2 regions of the Variovorax sp. RO1 genome follow, and region 1 is predicted to be linked to the other one. Evidence: riboswitches for the same ligand, from Rfam matches in the RefSeq annotation. Region 1 holds a riboswitch; the other holds the start of a gene.
What was found. A riboswitch is a leader RNA that binds a small molecule or an ion and turns the genes downstream of it on or off. The one in region 1 is predicted to bind glycine.

Region 1 (4,205 bases):
CTCGCCGCCGCCGCGCTGCTGGCCACGGCCGGTTTCGCGGCCACGCCGGCCGCTGCGCCTGTGCCGTCGTCTGCGGCAGCACCCGTCATTTCGGCCAACCCCGTCGCCACCCTCGCCGAAGTGGAAACCGCCGTGCGCGCCTGGGCTGCGGCCTGGTCCGCCCGCGACGTGGAGCGCTACCTCGCGGCCTACGCGCCCGACTTCACCCCCGCACGCAGCCAAACCCGCGAACGCTGGGAGGCCGACCGGCGCACCCGCATCACGGGCAAGTCGCGCATCAGCGTGGGCATCGAGGGGCTGGTGATCAGCATCCAGGGCACGTCGGCCAGTGCGGAATTCCGGCAGGTCTACCGCGCCGACGCGCTCACCGAAACCGACCGCAAGACGCTCGAGCTACAGCGCGTGGGCACGCGCTGGCTGATCCGCAAGGAAAGCAGCGCGGGCAACTGACGCGCGTCAGCATGCCCTCTGTAGGCAAATGGTTCACGAAGGTGTCACCACTTGCAACGATGCTGCAGCCTTCGACCTCCGAAAGCTGTGGCCGCCATGTTTCCCACCAAGACCGAGAAGGCACGCGACGAACTCCAGGCCGGGCAGCGCACGCTCAGCCAGCGTGAGCGCGCCCTGCTGCTCATGGCCGACGGCCGGCGCTCGCTGACCGACTTCAGCCCGCTGTTCCCCAGCCGCGTCGAGGCCGAGCAGGCGATCCAGGGGCTGATGCAGCGGGGCTATCTGCAGGATGCGCGACCGGCCCCGGTGCAACCTACGCCGGCCCCCACACCCGTCCCCGCCGCCGAACCGATCCAGGTCGCCACATCGGCCGACAGCTTCGACGGCAAGCGCTCGCTGGCCACCACGCGCATGTTCCTGTTCGACATCTGCGAGCGCATGTTCGTGCGCCGCGACCCGCGCTTCGCCAACCAGATGCGCGACGCCCTGCGCGAGGCGCGCGACCGCGAGGCCATGCTGACCATCGCCGCGCTCATGCTCTCCGAGATCGAGAAAGCCGCCGGCCCCGAGCGCGCCGACTCGCTGCGCGAGCGCATCGACAAGCTGCTGCCGCTGGCCGAAACCGTGCACTGAACCTGGCGGCCAGAGGTCGCCATCCCTCATCCAGGGGACGCGGGCCCAGAGGGCCCCTTGCTAGAACTCAGTTCCCAAAACAAGGAGGTTCAGCATGCCGAGTCCGAAGAGCTATCACTTCACGCTTCCCAAGTCGAAACGACCAGGAGAGGTTTCCCTCAACGAGCCCTGGTACCCCGGCGTGCAGCCCTACTGGCCGACGTGCACGACGAAGCGATCGGTCGATCCGATCATGGGCATCACCACGGTGGTCATCCATGCCACGGCCGGCGGATCGTCTTCCGGCGCCATCTCGGTCATGAAAAAACCGACCGACGCCGCGTCGTTCCATTGGCTGGTTCCCGATGAAGACGAAGACCAGCACGGCGAACTCGTCTGGGCCTGCGTGCCGGAGGCGCTCGCGGCATGGCACGTGCGCAATGCGGCCTCGCACCCCGATGTGAACGACGGCGCCAAGCGCGTCAACCACTGGTCGCTGGGCATCGAGGTCGTGAACAAGCAGGAGCTCGACACGTTCTCCGACTGGCAAGTCGAAATCACGGCCCGCATCGTTCGCCATTGCTGGGCCAAGTACCCCAATCTGGCCCACGTGGTTTCGCACGCCAAGCTGGACCCGGACCGCCGTACCGATCCGGGCACCTTGTTCGATTGGGAACGGTTCAAGCACCTGGTGCTGAACGGCGAAGCCGATGCCGTTCCCGTGGCGGTCGCTTCCGCCAAGCCGCTCTCCCAACTGAGAGCGTCCCAGGCGCTGGGGTGCTGCCACACCTGAGGCCCCCACGAGCACTTCGACACCAGCCCCGGCCCCGCGATCCACTACACTCGCCGGGTCAGGAGAGAGCCCCGCATGACGGGGCCGCCGAAGGCGCAGGGGTTCCCCGAACGCTCAGGCAAAAGGACTGACAAGACGCCGGCAACCACCGGCGTTTCCTTGCTGGAGAGAGGCCGTGGCATTGCATGCGGCCCACCGAAGGAGCAAACCCCGATCGTGGGGCGAATCTCTCAGGTAAAGCGGACAGCAGGGGTGGCCCATGGCGTTGCAGCCATGGATTTCGACTGCCCCTTTGGAGTGCCCCGTGGCCGCTTCCTCCGCTTCTGACGCCCAACTTCTCAAGACACCGCTGTACGACCTCCACGTGGAGCTCGGCGCACGCATGGTGCCTTTCGCCGGCTACTCCATGCCGGTCCAGTACCCCGCCGGCCTCATGGCTGAGCACAAGCACACGCGCGATGCGGCCGGCCTGTTCGACATCTCGCACATGGGCCAGCTGCGTCTCGTCGGCCCCGACGCCGCCGCCGCCTTCGAAACCCTGATGCCCGTCGACGTGGTCGACCTGCCCGCCGGCAAGCAGCGCTACGGCCTGCTGCTGAACGACGAGGGCGGCATCCTCGACGACCTGATGTTCTTCAACGAAGGCCACGGCTCGCTCTTCGTGATCGTGAACGGTGCCTGCAAGGTGGCCGACATCGCCCACATCCAGGACAAGATCGGTGCGCGCTGCGAAGTGCAGCCCCTGCCCGACCATGCCCTGCTCGCACTGCAAGGCCCGCAGGCGGCCGCCACGCTGGCGCGCCTGTCGCTCGGCATCGAGCGCTTCGTGTTCATGACCGGCGGCGCGGTGCAGATCGGCGGCATTGCCGCCTTCGTCACGCGCAGCGGCTACACCGGCGAAGACGGCTTCGAAATCTCCGTGGCCGGCAAGGATGCCAACGCCCTCGCCCGCCTGCTGCTCGCGCAGCCCGAGGTGAAGCCCGTCGGCCTGGGCGCGCGCAACTCGCTGCGGCTCGAAGCCGGCCTGTGCCTGTACGGCAACGACATCGACACCACCACCACCCCGGTCGAAGCCTCGCTCAACTGGGCGATCCAGAAGGTGCGCCGCACGGGCGGCGCGCGCGAAGGCGGCTTCCCGGGCGCGGCCAAGGTGCTGGCCCAGCTGGCGGCCGTCGCCTCGGGTGCGGCCGGCCACACCGACCACGAGACGCTCACGCGCAAGCGCGTCGGCCTCGTGGCGCTGGAACGCATTCCGGTGCGCGACGGCACGCTGCTGCAGTCGCTCGAAGGCCACGACATCGGCACCGTCACCAGCGGCCTGCTCGGCCCCACGGCCGACCGCTGCGTGGCCATGGGCTACGTGGCCGCCGCCTTTGCCGAGCCCGGCACGCGCGTGCAGGCCATCGTGCGCGGCAAGCCGGTGCCGATGGAGGTGTCGACTATGCCTTTCGTGCCGACGCGCTACTACCGCGGCTGACCGCAGCTGAACACCGCAGACCCGGCTAGGCTCTGCACCCCGATTCCATTTTTTCCACGAGGAGTTTTTTCATGAGCATCAAATACACCAAGGACCACGAATGGGTGGCGGCCGAAGGCGGCGCCGCCACCGTCGGCATCACCGTGCATGCGCAGGACGCGCTGGGCGATGTGGTGTTCGTCGACCTGCCCGAAGTCGGCAAGACCTTCGCACAGGGCGAAGTCGCCGGTGTGGTCGAGTCCGTGAAAGCCGCCGCCGATGTGTTCATGCCCGTGTCGGGCGAGATCACCGAAGTGAACGAAGCGCTGCGCGCCGACCCGTCGCTGGCCAACAGCGACCCGCTGGCCTCCGGCTGGTTCTTCAAGGTCAAGCTGAGCGAGCCCGCACAGCTCGACGCCCTGCTCGACGCAGCGTCCTACGACAAGTTCGCCGCCGAGTCCTGATCCGCTGAGTCTTCAGCCACCTTCGTTCCTTCTTCCCCCGAGCCTTCACCGCCATGCCGATTCCCGCCCTTCCCTCTTTGCAAGAACTAGAGAACGCCGAAGAATTCCTCGCCCGTCACATCGGCATCGATGCAGCGGACGAGGCGCGCATGCTGCCGGTGATCGGCTCGGAAACGCGCGCGGAGCTCATCGACGGCATCGTGCCGGCGGCTATCCGCCGCGCCCGGCCGATGCGCCTGCCCGCGCCCGTCACCGAGGCCGACGCGCTGGCCGAGCTGAAGACGCTGGCATCGAAGAACAAGGTGTTCCAGAGCTTCATCGGCCAAGGCTATTACGGCACGCACACGCCGGGCGTGATCCTGCGCAACATCCTGGAGAACCCCGCCTGGTACACGGCCTACACGCCCTACCAGGCCGAGATCTCGCAGGG
Region 2 (4,205 bases), on a different contig from region 1:
GCCCTGGATCAACGGGAAGTCGCGCGACAGCACCGCATCGACCGTGAGCTGCCCGAGTCCCGGAATGGCGAACACCGTTTCGGTGACCACCACGCCACCGATCAGCAGCGCGATGCCGATGCCGATGACCGTGACGATGGGAATGGCCGCGTTGGCGAGCGCGTGGCGCATCAGCAGCCGCGTCTCGGAGATGCCCTTGGCGCGCGCGGTGCGGATGTAGTCCTCGGTCATCGCCTCGGCCACGGCCGCACGCGTGACGCGCGCGATCAGCGCCACGTAGATGATCGACAGCGTGATCGACGGCAGGATCAGGTGCTTGAGCCACAGCAAAGGCCCCTGGCTCAGTCGCTGGTAGCCCTGCACCGGCAGCCACTGCAGGTGCAGCGCGAAGATCCAGATGAGCACGTAGCCGATCACGAACGCGGGGATCGAAAAGCCCATGACCGAGAAGCCCATCAGCATGCGGTCGAGCCAGCCGCCGTGGCGCCACGCCGCGAGCACGCCGAGCGGCACCGCGATGAGGATGGTGGCCACCAGCGTCACGGCCGCGAGCGACACCGTAGCCTCGATGCGCTGGCCGATCAGTTCCACCACCGTCTTCTTCATGAAGTACGACTCGCCCAGGTTCCCCTGCAGCAGTTGCGCGCTCCAGTGGAAGAACTGCACGGGCAGCGACTGGTCGAGCCCCAGTTGCGCGCGGACGCTGGCGATGTTCTCGCTGGTCCCGCTGTCGCCCACGATGGCGGCGGCCGGGTCGCCGGGCGCGAGCCGCAGCATCAGGAACACGATGAGCGCGACGATGACGAGCACCGGCACGGTCGAGAGAATGCGGCGTGCAAGAAAAAGCAGCATGGTGGCTCCCGGGTCCGGCCGCGTCAGTTCTTCTTCAGGTTCCAGAACACGGCGACCGGCGAGCGCACCACGCCGCTCACCACGCCCTTGCGGTAGGCCGTGAGCGGCTTGTACTCGCCGATGGGTGCGTAGATGCCGGTGTCGTACACGCGCTGCTGGATGGCGGTGGCCAGCTCCTTGCGCTTGGGTTCGTCGCTGCTGGCAAGGAAGTCGGACTTGAGCTGCTCCAGCTTGTCGTCGGTGGCCCAGCCGAACCAGCCCTTCTCGCCATTGCCCGTGAGCGGCGCGAAGAACATCGGGTTCATGTTGTCGGCAATGCCCCAGCCCGTGATGAAGAGGTTCCAGCCGCCCTTGTCGACCGGATCTTTCTTGGCGCGGCGCGTGACCAGCGTGGGCCAGTCCATCGACTGCATGTCGACGTTGAAGCCGGCCTGCTTGAGCAGCTGCGCCATCACCGGCGGAAACTTGTTGAGCACCGCGAAATCGGCCGGGTACATCAGCACCACGGGCTTGCCGTCATAGCCTGCCTCCTTGAGCAGCGCCTTGGCTTTTTCGAACTGCGGCTTGCCGGTGAAGTAGCCCGTCTTGTCGGAGGCGAAGGCCGAGCCGCAGGGGTAGATGGACGCGCAGCCGTTGTACAGCTCCTTGTGCACCAGCTGGGCGCGCATCAGCGCCTCCTGGTTGATGGCCATGAAGGCGGCCTGCGCGATCTTCGGGTTGTCGAAGGGCGGGATCAGGTGGTTCAGGTGCAACGCGAACGAGCCCTTCGACACGGGGCTGTCGAGCGTGATGGCAGGGTTGTTCTTGAGCGCGGTGTACTGCTCGGAGGGCACCCACTCGATCATGTCGACCTCGCCGTTGGCCAGCGCATTGGCCTGCGTTTGTGCATCCTTCAGCACGATCCACTCCATGCGGTCGACGTACACGCTCTTGCCGCCGGCCGTGCCCGACGGCGCCTCGGCGCGCGGCACGTACTTGGTGTTCTTCAGGTAGACGATCTTTTCGCCGGGGCGGTATTCGTCCTTCTTGAAGATGTAGGGGCCGGAGCCGGTGGCGTCGTCGATCTGCTTGTCGGCCGGCGTGGCCGCCACGCGCGCCGGCATGATGAAGGGCGGGTTCGACGAAGGCTTGCTCAGCGCATCGAGCACCATGCCGAAGGGCTCCTTGAAGACGAACCTGAAGCTGTTGGCATCGACCGCCTCGGTCTTGTCCAGGGCGGTGAACATCTTCTGGCCCAGGCCGTCGCGCTGGCCCCATCGCTTGAGCGAGGCGAGCACGTCTTCCGAAGTGACGGGCTTGCCGTCATGGAAGGCCAGGCCCTTGCGCAGCGTGAAGGTCCAGGTCTTGCCGTCGGCGCTGGTCGTGTACTTGTCGACCATCTGCGGCAGCACCTTGCCCTGGGCGTCCACGCCGAAGAGCGTGTCGTAGACCATGTAGCCGTGGTTGCGCGTGACGAAGGCGGTGGTCCAGATCGGGTCGAGGATCTTCAGGTCGGACTGCGGCACGAGGCGCAGCACCTTGCCGGTGTCCTGCGCGAAGGAGGAGGCCGCTGCCGCGGCCAGCAAGGCACCTGCGAACAGGGCTTTCAGTTGTCGTGTCTTCAGCATGGGTCAGTTCTCCGGTTGAAAAAGAGGGGCGCGCGCGGGCAACGCCGGGGGCGCAGGCATCGGGCGGCGGTGCGGGAAACAGGTCATGAAAAAGGCTCCGGAGCGAACACGGACACACCGCGCTCATCGCGCGGCGTGCCCCTGCTGTCCTTTTGCCTGAGAGATTCACCCTGCACGCACATCGCGCAGGGCTTGCCCCTTCGGCGGCTGCCCTCGGTCCCCTGCAAGGGGGCCGGTCAGCGCTCTCCAGCGTTAGAAAAATCCAGTCTTGGGACCTGAGCGTTATGGGCTATCGCCTTCGGTAATGCACCAGCTCGACGCATCGAGCCAGGCATTTCTCCTGGATGCTTTCTTCAAAGCAGTTTGCGTGCCACGCGGTGGCATGGGCCGCGGCAGCGGGGTCATCGGGGTTTCTCCGACCGCGCCCCGGCCCGACCGGGCGACAATGGGGGGCTCCGGCGAAAGTCCATTTCGCCCAATGAAATTTCAGCCCTCTCGACAACCCAGAACCTACGGAAGCAAGCGCATGAGCACGAAGCAACCCACCATCGTCTACACCCTCACCGACGAGGCGCCGCTGCTGGCGACCTACGCCTTCCTGCCCATCGTGCGCGCCTTCACCGCGCCGGCCGGCATCAACGTGACGACGAGCGACATCTCGGTGGCCGCCCGCGTCCTGGGCGAATTCCCCGAGTTCCTGAGCGACGACCAGAAGGTGCCCGACAACCTGGCCGAACTGGGCAAGCTCACGCTGCGGCCTGACGCCAACATCATCAAGCTGCCCAACATCAGCGCCTCGGTGTCGCAGCTCAAGTCGGCCATCAAGGAACTGCAGGGCAAGGGCTACAAGATTCCCGACTACCCGGAGAACCCGACCTCGGACGAGGACAAGGACATCCGCACGCGCTACAACAAGTGCACCGGCAGCGCCGTGAACCCCGTGCTGCGCGAAGGCAACTCCGACCGCCGCGCGCCCCGCGCCGTGAAGGAATACGCCCGCAAGAACCCGCACAGCATGGCCGAGTGGAGCCAGGCCTCCCGCTCGCACGTCTCGCACATGCACGGCGGCGACTTCTATCACGGCGAAAAGTCCATGACCCTGGACCGCGCGCGCAACGTCAAGATGGAACTGCTGACCAAGAGCGGCAAGACCATCGTGCTCAAGCCCAAGGTCGCCCTGCTCGACCGCGAGATCATCGACTCCATGTTCATGAGCAAGAAGGCGCTGCTGGCCTTCTATGAAAAGGAAATCGAAGACGCGCACAAGACCGGCGTCATGTTCTCGCTTCACGTCAAGGCGACCATGATGAAGGTCTCGCACCCCATCGTGTTCGGCCACTGCGTGAAGATCTTCTACAAGGAAGCCTTCGAGAAACACGGCAAGCTGTTCGACGAGCTGGGCATCAACGTCAACAACGGCATGGTCGACTTGTACAACAAGATCGCCACGCTGCCCCAGAGCACGCAGGACGAGATCAAGCGCGACCTGCACGCCTGCCACGAAGGCCGCCCCGAGCTGGCCATGGTCGACTCGGCCAAGGGCATCACCAACTTCCACTCGCCCAACGACGTGATCGTCGATGCGTCGATGCCCGCCATGATCCGCAACGGCGGCAAGATGTGGGGTGCCGACGGCCGCCTGAAGGACGTCAAGGCCGTGATGCCCGAATCGACCTTCGCCCGCATCTACCAGGAGATCATCAACTTCTGCAAGTGGCACGGCGCCTTCGACCCCAAGACCATGGG

Region 2: linked by a shared signal. The riboswitch ahead of CY658_RS27670 (ABC transporter substrate-binding protein) and the one ahead of gcvT (glycine cleavage system aminomethyltransferase GcvT) in region 1 are both predicted to bind glycine.

What each region holds. Positions count from the first base shown of each region.
Region 1 is NZ_PKMT01000009.1:150,375-154,579, forward strand. It holds gene CY658_RS30345 (L,D-transpeptidase Cds6 family protein) at 1-450, shown strand, start outside; gene CY658_RS30350 (hypothetical protein) at 547-1,083, shown strand; gene CY658_RS30355 (N-acetylmuramoyl-L-alanine amidase) at 1,178-1,855, shown strand; glycine riboswitch at 1,905-1,995, shown strand; glycine riboswitch at 2,008-2,112, shown strand; gene gcvT (glycine cleavage system aminomethyltransferase GcvT) at 2,160-3,332, shown strand; gene gcvH (glycine cleavage system protein GcvH) at 3,404-3,775, shown strand; gene gcvP (aminomethyl-transferring glycine dehydrogenase) at 3,829-4,205, shown strand, end outside.
Region 2 is NZ_PKMT01000007.1:161,797-166,001, reverse strand. It holds gene CY658_RS27675 (ABC transporter permease) at 1-852, opposite strand, end outside; gene CY658_RS27670 (ABC transporter substrate-binding protein) at 876-2,459, opposite strand; glycine riboswitch at 2,594-2,719, opposite strand; gene CY658_RS27665 (NADP-dependent isocitrate dehydrogenase) at 2,986-4,205, shown strand, end outside.